2 regions of the Leucobacter komagatae genome follow, and region 1 is predicted to be linked to the other one. Evidence: riboswitches for the same ligand, from Rfam matches in the RefSeq annotation. Region 1 holds a riboswitch; the other holds the start of a gene.
What was found. A riboswitch is a leader RNA that binds a small molecule or an ion and turns the genes downstream of it on or off. The one in region 1 is predicted to bind thiamine pyrophosphate.
Positions count from the first base shown of each region.

Region 1 (11,482 bases):
GCTCGTGCGCGACGGCGCCTGCGTTGCCGCGATGGGCTCGCACGAGCCCGACAGGCGCGAGATCCCGGGCGACCTCATGGGCCGCGCGCTCGTCGTCGTCGAAGACCAGGCGACCGCGCTGCGCGAGGCCGGCGACGTCATCATGGCGGCGGCCGAGGGGAACCTTGACGTCAACTCGATGCAGCCCCTCGCAGGCCTCGTGCGGGGCGAGATTGTGCGCGACCCCAGCCGCCCGAACGTCTTCAAGGGCACGGGTATGTCGTGGCAAGACCTTGCTGTCGCGTCGGGGCTGACGCCGCCCGCGTAGCTTCACCGACCGGAATCCTTGCGGGGCCCGCCGCTACTCGGTTGCCCCCACGCGAACGAGCATCTTGCCGGTGTTCGCGCCGCGCATCATCGCGAGGAACGCGTCGATGGTGTTGTCGATGCCGTCGACGATGGTTTCGTCGTAGGCGATCTTGCCCTCGCCAAACCACGCGGACATGCGTTCGGTGAACTCGGGCAGCTTGTCCCAGTGCGCACCGACGGTGAAGCCCTGCATCGTGAGTGCGCGAGTGATCATGTTCGCCATGTTCGAGGGGCCGACGGGGCGCTCGGTGGCGTTGTACGCGGCGATCGCACCGCAAAGCGCGAGCCTACCGCCGTCGTTCATCGCGGCGAGGGCGCCCTCGAGGTGGTCTCCGCCGACGTTGTCGAAGAACACGTCGACCCCGTCGGGCGCTGCCTCTGCGAGCAGCTTTCGCACCGGGCCGTCTTTGTAGTTGAACGCCGCGTCGTAGCCGTACTTCTCGGTCAGCAGCGCCACCTTCTCTGGCGAGCCTGCCGACCCGACCACCCTGCCAGCGCCCAAGAGCTTCGCGATCTGGCCTGCGGCGGTGCCGACGGCGCCCGCGGCGCCCGAGATGAAGACGGTGTCGCCCTCGCGCAGGCCCGCGATGGTCGTGAGGCCGACGTAGGCGGTGAGCCCGGTCATGCCGAGCATGTGCAGGTGGACGGAGAGCGGTACTCCGGCGAGTTCGGGCAGTGCCCGGAACTTCGCGCCGTCGGCCTGCGCCACGTCGGTCCAGCCGTGCTGGTGCAAGACGGCGGTGCCGACGGGCAGTGAATCGTTCGCTGACTCGACGACCCTGCCGACGGCCCCGCCAGAGATCACGGCGCCGAGCTCGTAGGGCGCAACGTAGCTGCGGGCATCGCTCATGCGCCCGCGCATGTACGGGTCGACCGAGACGAACTCGTTGCGCACCCGCACCTCGCCAGGCGCGAGATCGCCGTACTCGACGGTAGCGGTCTCGAAGTCTTCGTGCACGGGCCAGCCTGTGGGGCGGCGGGCGAGGCGAATTTGGGTGCTCGTTGACTGACTCATGTGTGCTCCTTTGTGAGGTGGGGTACGTGAAAGCGGGAGGTGGATGCGGGGGCCGCCCGGCTACCCGAGGAGACCGATCGCCAGCGCGATGATGCCGAGCGCCGGCACGAGGCCCTGCTTCGCTGCGGCGCCAAGCTTGTCTGGTGACGAGAGGCCAAGCACGAGGCTTGCCGCGACCATAGAGCCCGCGCCTGTGAAGACCAGGGTTGCCCCCACGGGCACGTTGCCCAGCGCTACGACGACGATGCCGAGGAACACGGCGACCGCGAGAAACAGGTTGTAGAACCCCTGATTGAAGGCGAGCGTGCGCTGCGCCTCGGCCTGCTCGACGGTGCCCGTGCCAAACGTGCGGCGCGCCCGCGCGCTCGTCCAGGCGATGGATTCGAGGTAGAAGATGAACACGTGGATGAGTGCCGCAATACCGGTCAGCACAAGGCCTGTGATCATCATGGGTGGCTCGATTCTCTCGGTGAGCGCCGGCCGCGGGCCGCGTTCGCAAAATTCTGTAACGGTCAGTACAATATAACGAGAGGGGCGTTCGCGCAATCATTTTGAGGAGACAGTATGGGTCGCACGCAGCAGTTCGACACCGCGGAGGTCGTGCGCGCGGCTCGAGGCGTGTTCTGGGCGAACGGGTACGAAGCGAGCTCGATCCCTGACCTCGAATCGGCCACGGGGCTGAAGCGCTCGAGCATCTACCACGCGTTCGGGTCGAAGCAGGGGCTGTTTGAGACCGTCATCGAGAGCTACCTGACCGAGGTCATCCGCCCCCGGCTCGCGCCGCTCACCGCCCCAACGGTCGCCGCGGGCGCGCTCGAGGGGTACCTCGCCGGGCTGCGCGCGGCGCTCCTCGATGCGGGCACGACGGCCGCGACGAGCGGTTGCCTGCTCGTGAACGCTGCGGGCGCGCCGATCTCGCAGGACGCCACCGTCTCACGGGTCATCGCCGACTATCGGGCTGAGCTGCGGGGAGCCTTCGCGAACGGCGTCGCCGCCAGGTTTCCGGCAGCGGCCGACACCGAGGTGGCCGTGCTTGCCGATGTCTGCACGGGCCTCGTGATCGCTGCCGTCGCGCTCGTGCGCGTCACCCCGGATGCGGCGGTCGCGAGCATCGACGCCGCGCTCGCGCTCATCGGCGAGCGCGCCGCACAGGGCTGAGGGCTGCAGGGCTGAGGTCACAGGGCCGCGACGCAGCGCGCCAGCACGCCGACACTCCGGCGCTTGACCCGACCGCTGGGTTCGTCGCTATGCTGAGGGTTCCAGTACACATCCGCTGGGGGGGCCCGAACGGGCTGAGATTTGCCGAATGAGGCGAACCACCCCAGGAACCTGATCTCGTTAGCACGAGCGGAGGGAAGCGGTCACTATGTTGATCCATGTTCATGTCTCACCCACTCCCATGGGAGACGAAAACGGTCGGTACAGCTGCGTCGAAGGCGCGATTCGCGTCATCGAGCAGAGCGGCCTCGAATACGAGGTCGGCGCGCTCGGCACGACCATTCAGGGACCGGCTGACGAGCTGTGGCCGCTCATGCGCGAGCTGCACGACGCGACGCTTACGGCCGGGGCCGATCGCGTGATGACGCACTTCCGCATCCTCGAAGCGAAGGACGACGTCATCGAAGCCTCGATGACCGACCTCGCCGCCCGCATCACGCACTAGCCCGCCGGCCGCCGTGAGAATCCTCACGCGGCAGATCCTCCCCGTGTTCCTCGCCGTCGCAGGCCTGGTGCTCGCGTGGGGTCTGCTCGTGCGCTTCACAGGCGTGCCCGCGTACCTCATCCCGTCGCCCTCAAGCGTGTGGGCGGCGGGCTGGGGCGATCGGGCGCTGCTCGGCTCGCACCTCGCCGCGACGCTCAAGATCGCGCTCTCGGGTTTCGCGCTCGGGGCGCTCGGTGGCGTCGCGATCGGGATCGCGCTTGGCCTGTCCGCCACCCTGCGACGGGCGGCAGAACCGCTGCTCATCGCGAGCCAGGCGATCCCGCCCGTCGTGCTCGCGCCGATCCTCATCTCTGCGATGGGGTTCGGGGCGTTCCCGAAGATCCTTGTCGTGGCGCTCGGCGCGTTCTTCCCGATCGCGATTAGCGCGAGCGCGGCGATGCGCGACGCCGACAGGTACCTCGTCGACCTGCTGGTTTCGATGGGTGCGTCACCGTTCACGGTGCTGCGCCGGGTGAGGCTGCCGGGGGCGATCCCCGCGATCGTCGCGGGTGCGAAGGTCGCCGCGAGCTACGTCGTGTTTAGCGCAATCATCGCCGAGTGGATGGGCTCCTCCATCGGGCTCGGCGTCTACCTCCAACGTTCACAGGCGAGTTACCGGATGGATCAGCTCTTCGCCGCGGTCGGCGTCATCGCCGTGCTCGGCGTGCTGCTCTTCTGGCTCGCATCCCTGATCGGCGACACCGTGCTGGCGCGGTTCCGATCCACACCCAACAGAAAGGGCGTCTAACCATGGCCGCTCACACAAAGACCACGAAGACCACAAAGCTCTCGAAGGCCGCAACCGCCACGACCGCGACCGCCGCGCGCCGCACCGGGGTCGCCGCGGCACTCGCAGGCTCGCTGCTGCTCGCGGGCTGCGCCGCGTCGGGCCCCGGGGCAAACGGGGGCGGTGGCACCGACGGCGGCTCGGCCGCCGGGGGAACCGCGCTCACCCCCGTCACGCTTATGCTCAACTGGACGCCGAATGCGCACCACGCGGGCATCTACTACGCGAAGGATCACGGGCTGTACGAGGAGGCCGGTCTCGACGTTGAGATCCTTGAACCGGGCGACGGGATCGGGGCCGATGCCTCGGTCGCCGAGGGCCGCGCAGAGTTCGGCATCTCGCAGGCCGAGTCGCTGCTGCCCGCGCGCGCGGCCGGGATGGACCTCGAGGCGGTCGCGACGCTCCTGCCCGTGAACGACTCGGTGCTCATGGGCGTGAAGCGCTCGGGCTTCAGCGAGAAACTGAGCTCGCTCGCCGGCCTCACCTACGGCGGTTACGGCGGGGCGCTCGAGACCGAGATTATGTCGGCGCTCACGACCTGCGGCGGCGGGGACCCAAAGGAGGTCGAATTCATCGAGATCGGTAACGTCGATTACCTCGCGGGCCTCGAACAGGGCAAGTTTGACGTGACCTGGGTCTTCGGCGGCTGGGACGCGCAGCGCGCGAAGGCCGCAGCCGACGACGTGGTGATTCTGCCGATGGCCGACCACCAAGACTGCATCCCGAACTGGTACACGCCCGTGATCGTTGGCAACGCCACGAACATGGCGAAGGATCCGGCGACCGCGGAAGCCTTCCTCAACGCAACGAGCCGAGGCTACGACGAGGTCGTGCGTGACCCCGCCGCGGGCGCCAAGGCGCTCCTTGAAGCCGCGCCCGAGCTCGACGAGGGGCTCGTGGAACGCGCGGTCGCCTACTACGCGCCCCGCTTCACCGCCCAGGGGAAGTTTGGCGAGATGGACGAGACGGTGTGGCAGACCTTCACCGACTTCCTCGTGCAGGCGAAAATGCTCGACGACGCCTCGCCCGTCGAGGGAGCATGGACCAACGAGTACCTGCCGGGCGACTAGCGTGAGCACCCTCAGGGTCGAGTCGATCTCGCACGCGTTCCCGCAGCCCGGCGCGGGCTGGTTCTCGCGCCGGGGGCGCGGCGTGCCCGTGCTCGAGGACGTCTCGTTTGAGGCCGAGGCCGGCACACTGACGGCCATCCTCGGGCCGAGCGGCTGCGGGAAATCGACGCTGCTTAGGCTACTCGCGGGCCTCGAGGCCCCGACCTCCGGGCGAGCGCTCCTCGGCGGGGCGCAGCTGTCGGGCAAGCCCGGCGGGGTCGCGTATCACCCGCAGCGCGACGCCCTGCTCCCGTGGCTGCGGGTGCTCGACAACGCGACGCTCGGGGCGGAGACCTGCGGCCGCGACCGCGCTACGGCGAGGGCGGAGGCGCTCGCGCTGCTTGAACGCTTCGGGCTCGCGGGGAACGCCGAGGCGTGGCCCGACGAGCTGTCGGGCGGCATGCGCCAGCGGGTCGCGCTCATGCGCACCTTCCTGATGCCGCAAAAGGTGCTCGCGCTCGACGAGCCGCTCGGCGCGCTCGACGCCCTCACCCGGAGACAGCTGCAGCACTGGCTCACGGGCATCGTGGCGAGCGACGGTCGGCCGATCCTGCTCGTCACGCACGACATTGACGAGGCGCTGCTGCTCGCCGATCGGATCCTCGTCTTGAGCGCGCGGCCCGGGCGCATCGTGCACGTCGAAGAGCGACCCGACGCGGCGACCAGGCTGCGCGAGCACGATGACGGGGGCGACCGCGGGGCCGCGCGCAGGCTGCTCGGCTGGCTCGGCGGCAGTGCGTAAGCTGGCATGATGACTGCAACTCTCGTCGCCCAGGCGATCGCGGGCGGATACGCGCACCGCACCCTCTTCGAAGACCTCGACCTCACTGTCGCCCCGGGCGATGTCGTCGGGGTCGTCGGGGTGAACGGCGCCGGGAAGTCGACGCTGCTGCGCATCCTCGGGGGCGAGCTCGTGCCCCAGTCGGGCACCGTGCAGCTCGCGCCGCAGGACGCGTTCGTCGGCTGGCTGCCGCAGGAGCACGAGCGCGTCGCGGGCGAGACCGTCGCCGCCTACGTCGCCAGGCGCACCGGCTGCGCGCAGGCGACGGTCGAGATGGACCGGGCGGCGGAGGCCCTCGGAGACCCCGCCGCGCAGGGAGCGGGGGATCCGGATCCCGCAGACGTGTACTCCGCGGCGCTCGACCGGTGGCTCGCGAGCGGCGCGGCCGACCTCGAAGAACGCCTCCCGGCCGTGCTCGCCGAGCTGGGTCTGGGGCTCGCCCCCGAGGCGCTCATGACCTCGCTGTCGGGCGGCCAGGCAGCGCGCGTCGGCCTCGCCGCGCTGCTCCTGTCGCGGTTCGACATCGTGCTGCTCGACGAGCCGACGAACGACCTCGACCTCGATGGCCTTGAGCGGCTCGAGGGCTTCGTACAGGGGTTGCGCGGCGGCGCGGTGCTCGTGAGCCACGACCGCGAGTTTCTCGCGCGCTGCGTGACGAAGGTGCTCGAGCTCGACCTCGCCCAGAACAGCAACCGGGTGTTCGGCGGCGGCTACGACGCGTACCTCGAGGAGCGCGAGATCGTCCGCCAGCACAAGCGCGACGACTACGAGGAGTTCGCCGCGAAGAAAGCAGACCTCGTATCGCGGGCCCGCACGCAGCGCGAGTGGTCAAGCCAGGGCGTGAGAAATGCGATGAAGAAGGCGCCCGATAACGACAAGATTCGCCGCGCGGCGTCGATGGAATCGAGCGAGAAGCAGGCGCAGAAGGTGCGGCAGATGGAGAGCCGCATTAGGCGCCTCGAAGAGGTCGAGGAGCCGCGCAAGGAGTGGCAGCTCGAGTTCACCATCGGGCAGGCGCCCCGGTCGAGCTCCGTCGTCGCGACGCTGAACGGCGCGGTCGCCAGGCAGGGCGACTTCACGCTCGGGCCGGTGTCGCTGCAGCTCAACGCGGGGGAGCGGGTCGGCATCACGGGGCCGAACGGCGCCGGGAAGTCGACGCTGCTCCGGCTGCTCCTCGGCAGGCAGGAGCCCGACTCGGGGAGCGCCGCGCTCGGCACGTCGGTCGCGATCGGTGAAATCGACCAGGCCCGATCGCTGTTTGCGGGCAGTGAGCCGCTCGCCGACGCGTTTGAGGCGCTCGTGCCCGAGATGACGTCGGCGGATGTGCGCACACTGCTCGCGAAGTTCGGGTTGAAGGCCGACCACGTGCTCCGCCCGGCGGGTGACCTGTCGCCAGGTGAGCGCACCCGCGCCGGGCTGGCGCTGCTGCAGGCGCGCGGGGTGAACGTGCTCGTGCTCGACGAGCCGACGAACCACCTCGACCTGCCCGCGATTGAGCAGCTCGAGCAAGCGCTCGAAAGCTACGAGGGCGCGCTGCTGCTCGTCACGCACGATCGGCGCATGCTGAACACGGTGCGGCTCGACCGCCGCTGGCACGTCGAGGCGGGCGGCGTCGTAGAGCTGTAGGGGGCGCGAGGGTGCTGAGCCGCGGGGCCGCTGGGCTGTGGCGTCAACCTGGGTGCCAGATCAGACGTGTCAAGGAAAGGCTGTTAGGATTTCGCAGAGAACGCGGGCCTGAGCGGCCCGCCGCCGAAGCTCAAGCAGGAGAGTCAATGGCTATCGCGAACACCGAGACCGCACCCGCAGGCGTCGAAACAGCGACTCCCGAGGCGGTGGCGCCGGAGGTCAAACGCTCGGCTGCTGACCGGTTCATGCGCCGCCTCCTGCGCGTCGAGGGCGCGAAGAAGACGCCGTTCATCAACCGTGATGCGCACCGTAACTTCCGCGTCGCGCTCATCATCTCGGGCGTGCGCTGCCTCATCACCTACCTGCTGATCCCGATCCTCGTGCCCATCCTCGGCGTCGCCGGCGTGCTCGCCGCGCCCATCGGCATCGCGCTGTGCGTCGTCGCAGCGGTGAACGGCGTCGTGAGCGTGCGCCGTTTCTGGATCAGCGATCACCGCGGCAAGTGGATGTACACCTGGTTCATCGTGATCGTGTTCGTCATCCTCACGGTCGCGATGGTCTCCGATATCGCACGGATTGTGAGCCCCGCATGACCCCGAACGACAGCACCCAGCCCGACACCGCAGAGCGCGGTAGCGTTCAGCCCGAGGCCGAACTCGTCGACGACAACCCCGAGCAGGTCCCCGCGAAAGCCTGGGTGACGATGGCGATCTTCGCGGTGTTCGTGATCGCCTTCGGCACCTGCGCGTCGACCTTCATGTTCAACTAGACAGAGCTCGCCGCGGCGCTGTTTGCCGCACCCTCGGCTGCGTCCACCCGGCGGTACGCCGCCCGGAGGCCGAAGCCGAACGCGAGCGCGACGAAGAACATGAGCACGCCGTAGACGGCGGCCGGGAGCGACAGCTCCGTGTTGCCGAGCACCGTCTGCGCGATCACAATGGCGAGCGTTGCGTTGTGGATGCCGATCTCAAACGAACTCGCGATGGCCTGGGTACGCCCGACCCTGAGGAGCCTCGGGACGAAGAAGCCGACGCTCAGGCTCAGCAGGCAGAACAGCACCGTGATGAGCGCGAGCTGGCCGAGGTTCTCGAGCAGCATGTCGAGGTTCGACACGATCGCGCCCGCGATGACGACGATCAGGATGACGACCGAGGCGACCCTGACGGGCTTGTCCATCCTGTCGGCGAAGGTCGGCCACTGCCACCGTACAAACATGCCGAGCGCGACCGGAAGCAGCACGATCGCGAAGACCTCGATCGTCTTCGACAGCTGCAGACCAAGCGTTTCCTCCCCGGGCATGAAGTGGGCGATCGCGAGGTTCGTGATGAGCGGCAGCGTGAAGACCGCGATGACCGAGTTCAGGGCCGTGAGCGAGATGTTGAGCGCAACATCGCCGCGGAACAGGTGGCTGTAGAGGTTCGCAGTAGTACCGCCGGGTGAGGCCGCGAGCATCATCATGCCGACCGCGAGTACCGGCGAGAGGTTGAACGCGAGCACGAGGCCGAAGCAGAGTGCGGGGAGGATGAGCAGCTGGCACACGAGCGCTATGAACACCGCCCGCGGGTGCTTCGCAATCCTGGTGAAGTCTCCGACCCGGAGGCTCAGGCCGAGGCCGAGCATGATGATGCCGAGGGCGACGGGTAATCCGATGGTGGTCAACGCTGATCCCATAGCCACAGTATGAACGATGCGACGGCAAAAGTCTCGCATTGGGGGAGGACAGCGTTCCCGTTGGCGGAGCTGCCCTCCCTGGTGCGGCGTCAAGGTCGATTAGCGGCGTAGGCCGACCGATCCACAGGCCGACCGACCCGCAGGTTGACCGACCCACAGGTCGACCGACCCACAGTTCGACCGCTAGCCGGTTGCCGGGCTGAGCACCAGCTGCGGCCACGCTGCGGCGTCGCGCAGCAGCTGGCGGTCGTGAGAAGACAGCACCACCGCGACTTCGGTCGCGCCAAGCGCTTCGGTCAGTTCGTCTACGAGCGCGATGGACAAATGGTTTGTGGGCTCGTCGAGCAGCAGTAGGTTGGGGCGCGTCGCGAGCACGAGCGCGAGGTCGAGTCGTCGTTTCTGACCCATCGACAGTTCGCTCACGCGCTTTGCCACCTCCGCCGGGCGCAACAGGCCCAGCTGTGAGAGCCCGATTGCCTCCTCCTCGTGCACTCTGCCGCGGGCGACGAGTTTGCTGATGACATCCGCGAACACGTCGGCGGCGTGGAGCTCGCCGGGCACAAGGGATTCCTGGCGAAGCCACCCGATTCGCGCCTCATTGTGGGTGCCAACTCGCCCGAAGGTGGGCTTGAGATCACCAGCAGCGACCGCGAGCAGCGTCGATTTCCCGGCCCCGTTCGGCCCAGTCACAACGAGTCTGTCGCCCCTGCTCAGCGTGAGCGAGATCGGGCCAGCGAGGCGACCGGTGACGCCGACGTCGTCGAGCGCGAGCAGCTCGACGCCTGAGGGCGCAGTGAGGTCGGGGAAGCTGAACTCCTGTGGCGGTGGTGGGATAGTGACGGCGTGCGCTTCGAGCGCCTCCTGCCTCCTGTGCACGCTCTGGACGAGGCCGCCCGCCCGGGTAGCACGAGCGTGCTTTCCGGTGCCCTTTTCCGGGCGCCAACCTGACACGAGCCGGTTCTGCGCCTGTGACAGGCTTTCCTGGAGCCTCGCTGCTTCGGCACGCTGCTGTTCGTAGGCTTGGTCCCATCGGGCGCGCTCGGCAAGCCTGCCCTCCCGGTACCCGGCGTAGCCGTTGCCGTAGACCCGCAAGCGGTTGTCGGGTGTGGGGTCGAGGTCGATGATCGTCTCCGCAGCGTCTGCAAGGAGCGCTCGGTCGTGGCTGACGAACACGACGCCGCCGGCACGCTGCCGAATCTGCGCCGTCAAGAACTCGAGCCCGCTGCGGTCGAGGTGGTTCGTCGGCTCGTCGAGCAGCAGAAAGTCGTCGTCGGCGCCGAGGAGGCAAGCGAGCCGCACGCGGTAGCGCTGCCCAACCGACAGCCTGTCGAGCGGGGTTCGCATGTCGGTCTCCGCGCCGAGCGCCTCGAGCGCGATGGTGACTCGCCGCTCCGCGTCCCAGGCGTCGAGGGCCTGGGCCGTCTCGAGCGCCTCGGCGTAGGCTGACTCAGCAGCTGCTGAGTCAGCGCTCGCTGAACCGCCGCCCGCGGGGACACCGCCAGCGAGTGCGGCAGCTGCCGTGTCGAGGGCGGCGAGCGCAGCGAGCGGCCGTGCGATGGCACGGGCGACGGCGTCGCCGACGGTGCTGCCGGCGTCTGCCTCCATTTCCTGTTCCGCGATAGCGAGCGTGCCGATGCGGTGGACGGTGCCCTCATCGGGCTGGATGCTGCCCTCGAGGGTATGCAGCAGCGTCGTCTTACCGCGGCCGTTCTCGCCGACGATCCCGATGCGCGATATTGGCGTGACAACGAGATCGACGTCGTTCAGGACCCGCTGCGGTCCTCGGAGAACAGTGACGCCTGACACGGTGAGCTGGGCGCGATGGCGCGCCGAAATGGACGTTGTAGGGGTATGCATGTAGTTCCTTGTGCCTGGCGCACACCGGTGCCTGCTGCGGCTGGGGTTATCGAGCAACAGTGCCTGCGGGGTGCGCAAATAACGGTGACCCGGTGGGGTCAAAGCTGGGCTCGCCGCGCTCGGAAGTACTCACGAGGGGCGGGCAGAGCAGCCGTTACAGGAAGAAGTAATGCATGATTCAAGCGTACAGGAGTGGCCGCTGCGCGCAAGCGCCGCCTGCGAGGGCCCGGCCCGCGGGCCCTCCTGCTACCCGAGCGCGTCGACGATCGCGGCCCGGCGCTGCGCCACAGTCTCCGACCGCTCGTTGAACACCCGCGTCGCGCGGCCCTCGCCAAACGCTGGCCAGCCGGGGTCACCGTCGCGGATGAACGCGACCCAGGCCGCGTGCATCTCCCTGCCGAGGCCGGCTGGCGCCCCCTCGCCGTTCAGGCGCACGGCGTCTTCGTCTTCGAGAAGGTCGAACGCGAATGCAAGATCGAGAGCGTGAGCCGCTCGCAGGTCGCGAACGGGGCTCTCCCACGCGAACTCGTAGACGAACGTCGGCGCGGTGCGGGCGCGCGCGACCCTCGTTGCCGGTGCCCGGAGG
Region 1 is NZ_VFON01000001.1:3,273,544-3,285,025, forward strand. It holds gene FB468_RS14775 (ornithine cyclodeaminase family protein) at 1-307, shown strand, start outside; gene FB468_RS14780 (NADP-dependent oxidoreductase) at 341-1,363, opposite strand; gene FB468_RS14785 (DUF1304 domain-containing protein) at 1,424-1,813, opposite strand; gene FB468_RS14790 (TetR/AcrR family transcriptional regulator) at 1,928-2,521, shown strand; TPP riboswitch at 2,629-2,736, shown strand; gene FB468_RS14795 (thiamine-binding protein) at 2,730-3,026, shown strand; gene FB468_RS14800 (ABC transporter permease) at 3,040-3,813, shown strand; gene FB468_RS14805 (ABC transporter substrate-binding protein) at 3,816-4,922, shown strand; gene FB468_RS14810 (ABC transporter ATP-binding protein) at 4,924-5,703, shown strand; gene FB468_RS14815 (ABC-F family ATP-binding cassette domain-containing protein) at 5,713-7,368, shown strand; gene FB468_RS14820 (hypothetical protein) at 7,515-7,961, shown strand; gene FB468_RS14825 (hypothetical protein) at 7,958-8,137, shown strand; gene FB468_RS14830 (bile acid:sodium symporter family protein) at 8,134-9,039, opposite strand; gene FB468_RS14835 (ABC-F family ATP-binding cassette domain-containing protein) at 9,223-10,896, opposite strand; gene FB468_RS14840 (carboxylesterase/lipase family protein) at 11,143-11,482, opposite strand, start outside.

Region 2 (11,482 bases), on a different contig from region 1:
GGCCGTCGCACCGAATTCCCCGAGCGACACCGCAAACGCGAACCCGAGCGCGAGCCCCGCAGACCGCCCGAGCAGGGCGAGGTCGATCGTGCCGAGCACACGAAGCGGTGAAGCGCCCAGCATCGTCGCGGCCTCCCGCGTGCGCGGGTCGATCGCGCGCAGCACCGGCGTCAGTGTCCGCACCACGAGCGGCAGTGCGACGAGCGCCTGCGCAATCGGGATGAGCACGACCGATGTGCGCAGGTCGAACCCGATACCGAACGGCCGATGCATCGTCAGCAGCAGCCCGAAGCCGAGCGTGACCGCCGAAATGCCGAGCGGCAGCATGATCGCCGCGTCGTAGACCGCGATCCCCCGCGAGAGTGCGCGCGACCGCGGCCTGCGCGAGACGACGAGCGCGACGACCATGCCGAGCGTGACCGCAATAAGCGTCGCGATACAGGCGATGCCGAGCGACAGCGCGGCGGAGTCAAAGACGGAGCCGTGCAGCGGCGACGATGGCGGCGGGTCGACGAGCGCGCGATAGTTCTCGAGCGAGAACCCGACGCCGCCGGGCCCCGCGAGCGAGCGGCGCACGAGTGCCCCGATCGGGAGGACGTGAAGCAGCAGCACCGTCGCCCCGAACACCGCAATGACCGGCGCGTCGCTCCGGCGGGGTGGCCGCACCTCGCTGCGTGCCTCGTTCGGTCGCTCGCTGTGCCCGCGCAGGATCGCCGAGACGCCGAGCGCGAGAGTAACGATGGCAAACTGCACGAGCGACAGCACGGCCGCCGACCGCAGGTCGAGGAACTGCACCGTGAGCCGGTAGATCTCGGTTTCGATGTTCGCGAACTCGCGCCCGCCGAGTATCAGCACGACGCCGAACGACGTCGCACAGAAGAGAAACACGAGCGCCGCCGCTGACGCGAGCGCTGGGCCGAGCGCGGGGAGCGTGACCGTCATGAACACCCGCACCGGCCCCCCACCGAGGGTGCGCGCCGCCTGCCCCTGGCGAGTGTCGAGCTGCGCCCAGTACCCGCCGACGGTGCGGGCGACGACGGTCACGTTGAAGAACGCGAGCGCGAGCACCACGACCGTGAGTGAGCGGTCAAGCCCGAGCCAGTGGAGGGCACCGCCCGGCCCGTAGAGCGCGGTGAACGCGACGCCAACGACAACGGCGGGGAGCACGAACGGCACCGTCAGAATCGCGCGGAGCACACCGCGGCCGCGGAACTCGAGCCGGTAGAGCACGTAGGCGGCGGGAACGCCGAGCAGGATCGCCAGCGCCGTCGCGAGGCTCGCCTGCGTCAGCGTGTTGCCGAGTACGCGCCAGCTGCGGTCGAGGCCGAGCACCTCGGGGATACCGCCGAGGTCAAGCGCAGCACCGTCCGTCAGGCCGGTTGCGACGAGCGCCGCGACCGGCCATAGGAAGAACAGTCCAACGAAGCAGAGCGGGATCGCCGCCGCGAGCGTCCAACCGAGCGCCCCAAGCGGGCGCCGGATCAGTGCGCGCACGGCGGCTCTCCCCTCGTTCGAATCGCGTGCCGGCTAGAGGCCGACCGCGTCGCCGAGGGTGCGAAGCCAGCCGTCGAGGCCAGCCTGGATCTCCTTCGACGTGAGGTCGTGCGACTGGCCCGCAGCGGGCAGCGGTGCGAACTTCGCCCAGCTCGACGGCAGCTCGACAGCCTCGTCGATCGGGTACATGTACATGTTGTCGGCGATGCCCGACTGGAACTCCTCCGAGAGCAGGTACTCAACGACCGCGCGTGCGCCCTCGGGGTTCGCGCTCCCCTTCAGCACGCCCGCGTACTCGACCTGCTGCGAGCAGGTGTCGAGCAGCGCGCGGGTGTTCGAGGCGGTCTCGTCCTCGTTCACGGTGAAGGCTGGCGACGTCGAGTACGAGACCACGATGGGCCTCGTGCCCGTCTCACTGACGCCGCTGAACTCGGTGTTGTACGCCTCGGTCCACCCCTGCACGACGCGCGCGCCGTTCCCTTCGAGGCTCTTCCAGTAGTCAACGAAGCCGTCTTCGCCGAATGCGGCGATCGTCGCGATCATGAACGATGCGCCCGTACTCGACGCCGTCGGGTCGAGCAGCACGGCGAGATCCTTGTACCTAGGGTCGGCGAGGTCCTCGAACGTCGCGGGCTCCGCGAGCCCCGCTTTCTCGAACCAGGCCGTGTCGATGTTCACGCACGTTGCGCCCATATCGATCGGAGCGAGCGGCACCTCCGCAGACTCAGCCTTCTGGCCGTCGAGCTCGGCGACGATCGCCGCGCCCCGCGCGGGCAGGATGTCGGCGGGCAGCGACTCGACAACGTCGTTCTCCATGAGCCGCGATGCGAAGGTGTTGTCGATGCCGAAGAACGCATCGGCGATGGGTGCGCCCTTGGTCAGCACGAGCTTGTTTGCGAGCTCGCCGCCATCGCCCGCGGTGACGACCTCGACGTCGTATCCGGTCGCGGCGCTCGCGGCCTTCGCGAACTCCTTCCCGTCGACGAAGCTGTCGTGGACGACGAGCGAGACCTTCCCCGCGTCACCGCCGGTGCTAGCGCCGCCGCCTTCCGGGTCGCCGCCGGCGCAACCGATAAGGGCGAGCGCGCCGGCGAGCGGGAGCGCAAGCAGGCCGAGGGCCCGAGAGAGTGAGCGGGCGTGCGAGGTTGAGTGCGTGAGAGTACGCATAACGAGAAGAGTCCTTCCTCCGCTGGCATGAACCAGATCAGGTTGAACGGTCGGAGCACGCGTGCTCCCTCTCAGCCCCGCGCGTCGGGACTCCCGTGGATTGCTCCCCTAGCCTAGCCTTTTCGGCCCGGCCAGCGCCAGCCGGCCCGTTTCCCCTCGTCTTTCGGTGCCTCCGTGAGGTCGACCGCGTCCCACGAGTACGCTTCGACGAGCGCGTCGGGGTCGAGGCTGTCGGCACCGAGGCTGTCAGCACCGAGGCTGTCAGCACCGGCGGACGTGCCGCCCGCGTCAGATTCGCCCTGCTCAGTGGTGCTGTCTGTGGTGCTGTTTGGGGCTCTGCCCGCCTCGTGCTGGTCGAAGAGTTCGGCCTCGCGCACCGCCGCAGCCGCGGCCGCCGCCGCCTCCACTGCCGACGCCGTTGCGGCGAAGTCGGGCTGCTCAGCCGTCGCGTCGGCATCAAAGTCAGTATCGAGGCCGGCCTCAACATCGAACTCGAGGGGTTCGGTGAGCTGATCGTCACTGTCGTCCGCCGACCCGGCAGCCTGCCACGAGCGCGGCACGAGGGGCGACACCGGTGCAAGATGCTCACCGGTCTCGCCGATCTTGTCTGGCCCAACGGCCCCGGGCCCAACGGCCACAGACGAACCGGCCCCCGACCCACCGGCCACAGACGCGGGCGCTGCCGCGGCGCCGGCCGCGTCAGCGGGCACGCTCTCGGGTGCCACTTCGTGGCGCTCGTCGCCGAGCCCCAGTCGCGCTTTCACCTCGGCTGGCCCATCCATGACCCGCCGGGCGAGGTCAGCGCGAGCCGCGAGGGCTCCGAGCATGGCGCCAGCGCCGAGTTCCAGGGCTGCGAGACCCGCGGCAGCCCAGACGTTCGGCCCGACCTCGGCGAGCCTGCCTGGGCCGAGAGATCCACGGGCGGCCCAGTTGAGCAGCGCGATGGCTCCCCCCGAGACTACGGCCGCGGCGACGACCTGGGATGCGACCACCGCGAGCGACTGGCGGCGGGCGGTCTCTCCGAGCGCGATGCCGATAGCGAGGCCAGCGAGCACGAGCAGCAACGGAGCGATCACCGCGACGCTCCCCCAGCCGTCAGGAATCGCGGCGAGCACGGGGATGCCCGGCATGGGTCCCAGCAGTTGCCCGAACGGCGACGCCGAGCTGCCGACTCCCACCGCGAAGCCTGAGCCCGTGAGCCACGCCCCGCTCCAAATCACGAAGACCGGGAAGAGCGCGACCTGCAGTACAAACATGAGCACAGTGCCCCACAGGTCGAGCTGCAGCGCCTCTGACGCCGCAATCACGAGCGCGAATCGCGTGAGTAGCGCTAGGGCCAGTCCGAGGGCCGCGAGGCCGACGTAGGCAGCAAGCAACATCGCTGCGAGTCGGAAGGCCTGGCCCGCGCGGTGCGGGAACGCCGCGGGGCCCTTAATCCCGATTCGTCCGAGCCAGGTCTCGACGGCGCCGACGGCCGCGAGCCACCACCCGTGCTCGTCGCGCGCGGCGCGCACGGTGTACGCGACGCCCGAGGGAACCGCCCACACGAGGGCGGCCGCGCCGGCCGACGCCGCCCACCCGACGGCGACGGTCACGTCGCCCGAGTGGGCGATCACGGCGTGCAGGATCGCGGCAACGGCCCCGAACCCGATCGCGCCTCCGAGCACGCCCGCGGCGCCAGCCCCACCGCGCGCGGCTGAGCGCCACCCGGCGCGACCAGCGAAGGCGGCCGTGACGGCCGTGATCCCGAGCGGCGCGAGCGAGATCGCGAACTGCAGCGGCTCTGGCGCGAAGCCGAGCACCTGCATGACCTCGGCCGAGAGACCCACCGCGAGTGGCGAAAAGTGGGCGAGCAGCCACGCGGCCCCCGCGCCGCCAAACACCGCCGAGGGTTCAGCCGCGAGGCCAAACGCGAGCCACCAGACGAGGAACGCATAGGCTGCGACCGCGACCAACGACGCCAGCGCGACCGCGATGGCCTCAATCGTCGCGACGATCCCGGTCAGTATTGCTCTCATCGTCCGAAAGTCTACCCGGCGATGACGCGCGGGTTACCAGCTTGCGGCCACCGCGCGGTGCGCTTCGAACAGCGGGACGGTTGTGCCTTCGGGGGCGCGCCCGAAGCCGCACTCGGTCGCCACGCCGAAGTCGCGCTCAAGGACGCCCGCGGCCGCAGCAATGCGCCGGCCCGCCCCCTCTGCCCCGTCCTCGCGGTGTACGAGCCCGAGGTAGAGCTCGCTCGTCGCGGGCAGGCTCAGCGCCGCGAGCGGAGCGAAGTATTCGGCGTCGTCGCGCTCGATAGGCACGGGCAGGTGGAGCCAGGTGAGTCCGCGCGCGCTCCGCTCAAGCACCGCGTTTGCGAAGCGGGTGAGGTGCTCTGCATCGCGTGGCTCGACGAAGTGCTTCTCGGCGACGTCGCCGTAGCAGAGGTGAACGCCGACCTCGACGTCAGTGGGAACCCTGTCGATCTGGCGGGCGAGCCGCTCGGCGGTGCCCGCCCACGGGTCGGAGAACCACTCGTACCGTTCGCCCGTGAACCCGGTGAGTCCCTCAAGGATCGCGAACTCAAGCGCGGCGTCCCACTGCACCGCAAGCTCACCGTGCGGGATCGTGCGCAGGATCTCGGCGAGCTCTGCGGCGAGCGCGCGTTCGTAAAGCGGCTCGAACGCCTCGCGGTCGCTCGCGGCTACGAGGCTCGCGACGACGCCGAGCGGCGTCGGGAGCGAGACCTGGAAGCGGGTCTCAGCTGGGATGACCCCCGCGGCCTTGAGCTCAGAGAATGTTGCCCACGATTCGAGGGCCGCAGCCGCGTACCCGAGCGGTGGTAGCTGGACCTCATCCGCGGTCACGCCCTCGGCGAGCTTCACCGGCCGGATATCAAGCATGCGTAGCGGGATCGGCGTGTCCCCAACGCGCTCGATGCCGTCGGCTTCCCCGAGCCTGTCGGCCTGGAACAGGATCCAGTGGAACCGCTCCCCCACCTCACCGTCGGGGATGCGCTTGAGCAACGGCCCGAGGTGCTCGGCGGCGACCCTGAACGTCGTCTCCGCGTCGTCGAAGTTGATGCTTCCCACGAGGTGGGCTCCCTGGACCGTGTGCTGCTCGCTCATAGGTCAAGTATCGCCGACGAGGCGCAGTTCCCGCCGGTGTGTTGCGCCGTGTGACCGCGGCAGGCCTCTGTTGTCCCCTGCCGGGCGGCTACTCGCCGTGTGCGGCGGTGACCGTCACCGTCGAGCCGCCGGCGAGCATGCGCGACACCGGGCAGCGGGCGTGCGCGGCAGCGGCGAGCCTGTCGGCCTCGCCGCCCGATTTGCCCTCAAACGTCAGCACGGCGTGACCGGCAAACTCGTAGCCGTCGCCCGCGCGCTCATGCAGCGAGATTTTCACCCGGGCTGCCACTTCCACGCCGGGCCCCGCAACGACGCGAGCCGCGGCGTTCAGGCAGGTCGCCCACGACAGGGCGAGCAGTTCTTCGGGGTTCGTCGGGGCCGCCCCTGACCCCGCAGGCGAGCGGGAGGGCTGACCGCCCAGCGGGGAGACGACGCGCACGGCGAGCCCGCCGTCGATCCAGCTCTCGCCGGTCGCGCCGGTGAGATTGTGGGCGACTGCCGTAAATAGCGCCGGGCTGGTGTTGGCCTGGGTCTGCGCTGGCGTGAGTGACACAGCGGGCTCCTTCGGTTGCGTTTTCACCACCTTACCCATATGTTAGACGGGATCCAAGAATAACGTTTGACGACGCCACGGCCGCGACCTCCCTGCCACCGCGTCCCCCTTCGAAGGCCAGACCAGCACGAATGCTCACGCGATGATTCACTCGCAGCTCCCCGCGATCCAGTTCCAGGGCGTCACCCGCACGTTTGCCGACGGCGACCGCGCCGTCACCGCACTCGAGGACGTCACGTTCCACGTACCGCGCGAGTCAGTGTTCGGCGTTGTGGGCGAGAGCGGCGCCGGCAAGTCGACGCTGCTTCGCCACATGAACGGGCTCGACCACCCGACGCGCGGCACCGTGCTCTTCGACGGCGTAAACCTCGCGACGCTCACGAAGCGCGAGCTGAACCAGACGAGGCGGCGCATCGGTGTCGTCTTCCAGTCGTTCAATCTCGTCGCAAACCTCACGGTTCGCCAGAACATCACGCTCCCGCTCAAGTTGCAGCGCGAGAGCAACCACCGGCGCGTGGACGAGCTCGCCGAGTTTGTTGGCCTGTCAGACCGCATGGCTCACTTTCCAGCGCAGCTCTCCGGCGGGGAGAAGCAGCGCGTCGCGATCGCCCGCGCGCTCGTGACAAGCCCGACGCTGCTGCTGTGCGACGAGCCGACCTCGGCGCTCGACACCCACACGACCGGCGAGATACTCGGGCTCCTGCGCGACACCCGCGACGAGTTCGGCACGAGCATCGTGCTCGTGACCCACGAACTCGACGCAGTGAAGGCGATCTGCGACACCGCGGCGGTGTTCGAGGCGGGCAGGCTTCGCGAGATCCTCCCCGTGTCCGCGGCCGCTGCCGCTCGTGGCGACAGCTACCTCGAGCACGTGCGCGCGGAGCTCACGGCATGAACGCGATCATTTCGGAACTCGGCCGCGTGTTCGGCGAGCACGGCGCCGAGATCGCGACGGCGATGGCCGAGACGGGGTACATGGTGCTCGCCTCGATCGTGTTCGCGGTGCTCATCGGGTTGCCGCTCGGGGTCACGATCACGCTCACCCGCGCCGGTGGTCTGCTGGAGAACCACAAGGTCTGGCTCGTCGCCGACCTCTACGTGACCGTCGTGCGATCGTTCCCGTTCCTGCTGTTCGTTGTGTTTATGATCCCGCTCACTCGGCTCGTGTTCGGCACAAGTTTCGGCACCGTCGCGGCCACGTTCCCGCTCGCCTTCGTCGCCGTCGCGATCTACGCCAGACTGACCGAGCAGATCCTCCTCGAGCTGCCGAGTGGCCTGTGGCAGGCGGCGGCCGCGATGGGCGCGACGGTGCCGCAAACCGTCTTCCGCTTCCTGCTCGTCGACGGCCGGTCGGGCCTCGTCTACGCGCTCACCTCGGCGACGGTGAGCTTCGTGTCGTACTCGACGGTGCTTGGCGTCGTCGGCGGTGGCGGTATCGGGGACTTCGCTATGCGGTACGGCTACCAGCGCTACGACTTCACCCTCATGTACCTCACCATCCTGCTCATCGTCACCTGCGTCGTGCTACTCCAGGCCCTCGGCCACAGGGTGTCACGCGCGCTCGACAAGCGTTAGGCGCGGCGGTATCAGTTTCCCCCCCAGATTCAGGCTTCATCAGTTTCATCAGCATCAGGAAGGATGCACATCATGATCCGCTCCCACAAGACCCGTACGATTCGGGTGGCCGCCGCGGCTGCCCTCGCCGCAGGCGCGCTCGCCCTCGCGGGCTGCGCGAGCGGCCCGACGGTTGACTCGGGCGATGGCGGGGCTGCGCCCGCAGAACCGCGGGTGCTCAAGGTCGCTGCCACGACCACCCCGATGCCAGACGTTGTGTTGGCCGCGGCCGAGGCGATTGAGGCGCCCTACACGATCGAGCTCGTCGAGGTCGCCGACTACGTGCAGCCCAACACGATGCTCGCTGCCGGAGAGCTTGACGCGAACTTCGTTCAGCATCCGCCGTTCATGGAGGAGTTCAACGCTGGCAACAACGCCTCACTCGTCGCGGTCGAGCCTGTCTATCTCACCGTCGTCGGCACCTACTCGAGCAAGCACGACAGCATGGCTGACATCCCGGAGAACGGTCACATCGTCGTGCCGCAGGACCTCTCGAACCAGGCGCGGGCGCTCCAGATGTACGCAGACGCAGGCCTCATCAAGCTCGACCCCAAGGTCGACAAGTGGGATGTGACCGTCGCCGATGTCACGGAGAACCCGAAGAAGCTGAAGTTCACTGAGGTCGACCTCATGCAGCTGAACGCGGCATACCCTGAGGCCGATGGCGTGTTCCTGCACGGCACGTTCGCGCGTCAGCTCGGCCTCGTCCCAGGCGACGACGCGATCGCCGTGGAGCAGGATCCACAGTTTGCGGTGTCTCTCGTCAGCCGCGCTGACAACCAGGACTCCCCCGAGGTGAAAGCCCTCGCTAAGGCGTTCCACAGCGACGAAGTGCGCGCGGTGCTTGAGAAGTACGAGGTTCCCGCGGCGTTCTAGGCTGTACCTCAACCACACCATCCTCGCTTCGGCACACGCTATTTCGCCCCAAAAGCATGTGCTGGAGCGAGGATGATGTGTTTTGCGGCGACTGCGAGGTTGAGCGCGAGTACACAAAGGACCCCGCCGGCATGTACCGACGGGGTCCTGTGCGTAGTGCGCTGCGCGTTTACAGCTGTGCGAACGCCCGACGCAGTGGCCGTCGGCGCTGGTTCGCCTGTAAACGCTGCGCGTTTACAGCTGTGCGAACGCAGCGCGCAGCAGCTCAGCGGTCTCGGTCGGGGTCTTGCCAACCTTCACGCCTGCGGCCTCAAGGGCCTCCTTCTTTGCCTGCGCGGTACCAGCCGAGCCCGAGACGATTGCGCCAGCGTGGCCCATCGTCTTGCCCTCGGGCGCGGTGAAGCCGGCAACGTAGCCGACGACCGGCTTCGTCACGTTCGCCTTGATGTACTCAGCCGCGCGCTCCTCAGCGTCGCCGCCGATCTCGCCGATCATCACGATCGCCTTGGTCTCGGGGTCGTTCTCGAACGCCTCGAGCGCATCGATGTGCGTGGTGCCGATGATGGGGTCACCGCCGATACCGATCGCGGTCGAGAACCCGAGGTCACGGAGCTCGTACATCATCTGGTAGGTGAGGGTACCCGACTTCGACACGAGGCCGATCGGGCCCTTGCCGGTGATCGTCGCAGGCGTGATGCCTGCGAGAGCCTCGCCCGGGGTGATGATGCCGGGGCAGTTCGGGCCGATGATGCGGGTCTTGCCGCCGGTGGCCTTAGCGTGAGCCCAGAGCTCAGCCGAGTCCTTTACGGGCACGCCCTCGGTGATGATAACGAGGAGGCCTATGCTCGCGTCGATAGCCTCAATCGCAGCGTCCTTCGTGAAGGCCGGCGGAACGAACGCGACCGACACGTCAGCACCGGTTGCCTCCATCGCCTCTGCGACCGAAGCGAACACGGGGAGCTCGACGGCATTGCCGTTGGCGTCCACGTGCGACACGGTGGTGCCGGCCTTGCGGGCGTTCACACCGCCAACGACCTGGGTGCCGGCCGCGAGCATGCGCGCGGTGTGCTTGGTGCCTTCGCCGCCGGTGATGCCCTGGACGATGACCTTTGAATCCTTGTTCAGGAAGATCGACATAGTTCTGTAATTCCTTCTAGTTCCAGGGGGCGGTTCAGCGTGCGTTGGCGAGCTCGGCGGCCTTGTCGGCGCCCTCGTCCATCGTGGCGGCCTGGGTCACGAGCGGGTGGTTCGCCTCGTTGAGAATGCGACGGCCCTCCTCGACGTTGTTGCCGTCGAGGCGCACAACGAGGGGCTTGTTTGCCGCGTCGCCGAGCTTCTCGAGTGCGCCGACGATGCCGTTTGCGACGGCGTCACACGCGGTGATGCCGCCGAAGACGTTCACGAAGACCGACTTCACCTGCGGGTCACCAAGGATGACGTCGAGGCCAGCGGCCATGACCTCAGCCGATGCGCCGCCGCCGATGTCCAGGAAGTTGGCGGGCTTCACGTTGCCGTGGTTCTCGCCCGCGTATGCGACGACGTCGAGGGTCGACATCACAAGGCCTGCACCGTTTCCGATGACACCGACCTCGCCGTCGAGCTTCACGTAGTTGAGGTCCTGCGCCTTGGCCTTCGCCTCCAGCGGATCCTCTGCGCTCTTGTCCTCGAGCTCGACGTGGCCCGGCTGACGGAAATCAGCGTTCTCGTCGAGCGAGACCTTGCCGTCGAGCGCGACGATGTCGCCCTCACCCGTGAGCACGAGGGGGTTCACCTCGACGAGCGTTGCGTCTTCGCCAACGTACACCTCGTAAAGCTTCTGGAATACGGGCACGACCTTACCGACGAGCTCCTCCGGGAACTTCGCCGCGCGTGCGATCTCCTCAGCCTTGGCTGCGTCGATGCCTGCGATCGGATCGATCTCGATGCGCGCGAGAGCCTCGGGCTTCTCGACTGCGAGCACCTCAATCTCCATGCCACCCTCGACGCTGCACAGCGACAGGTAGGAGCGGTTTGCTCGGTCGAGCAGCACGGAGAAGTAGAACTCCTCCTTGATGTCAGCGCCAGCGGCAACCATGACGCGGTTGACGGTGTGGCCCTTGATGTCGAGGCCGAGGATGGCCTGTGCAGCCTCGAACGCCTCGTCGGGGTTCTTTGCGACCTTCACGCCGCCTGCCTTGCCGCGACCGCCGACCTTCACCTGAGCCTTGACGACGACGACGCCACCAAGCTTCTCGGCTGCTGCACGCACCTCCTCGGGGGTGTCAGCGACGATGCCGGGGAGCACCGGCACCCCGTATCGTTCGAAAAGATCGCGTGCCTGGTACTCGTACAGATCCACGTACTGTCCTTCTGCTTGGGATGTTTGGTTACCCGAGGCAAAAATGTCTCGATGTCGAGAGAAATGTCGACCGTTTGCCAGTCTAACACCGCTATGTCACTAGTTCCCGCCTCGGTACCCAGGTGCGCGCGCGGCCCGACGCGGCGCCTTGCGCAGACCCCGCTCGCGGCAACTAAACCCGCAGATTCTGGGGCCCGCGTCAAGCGATCCGAGCGAATCGGCACCCTTACACCCCGGGAAATCGCAGACTTTGCGCGACACGGCCCGGCTCCCCGCGAACCGCTTACAAACTGAGGCAACTACACGAGCGGGGAGATTCGCGGAACGCTC
Region 2 is NZ_VFON01000002.1:130,634-142,115, forward strand. It holds gene FB468_RS15420 (ABC transporter permease) at 1-1,494, opposite strand, end outside; gene FB468_RS15425 (thiamine ABC transporter substrate-binding protein) at 1,528-2,661, opposite strand; TPP riboswitch at 2,659-2,768, opposite strand; gene FB468_RS15430 (cell division protein PerM) at 2,775-4,679, opposite strand; gene FB468_RS15435 (hypothetical protein) at 4,713-5,771, opposite strand; gene FB468_RS15440 (OsmC family protein) at 5,860-6,324, opposite strand; gene FB468_RS15445 (methionine ABC transporter ATP-binding protein) at 6,467-7,219, shown strand; gene FB468_RS15450 (methionine ABC transporter permease) at 7,216-7,899, shown strand; gene FB468_RS15455 (MetQ/NlpA family ABC transporter substrate-binding protein) at 7,972-8,814, shown strand; gene sucD (succinate--CoA ligase subunit alpha) at 9,049-9,951, opposite strand; gene sucC (ADP-forming succinate--CoA ligase subunit beta) at 9,986-11,152, opposite strand; gene FB468_RS15470 (ROK family transcriptional regulator) at 11,452-11,482, opposite strand, start outside.
Region 2: it holds a riboswitch for thiamine pyrophosphate, as region 1 does, so the genes downstream of both, FB468_RS15425 (thiamine ABC transporter substrate-binding protein) here and FB468_RS14795 (thiamine-binding protein) in region 1, are expected to answer to the same signal.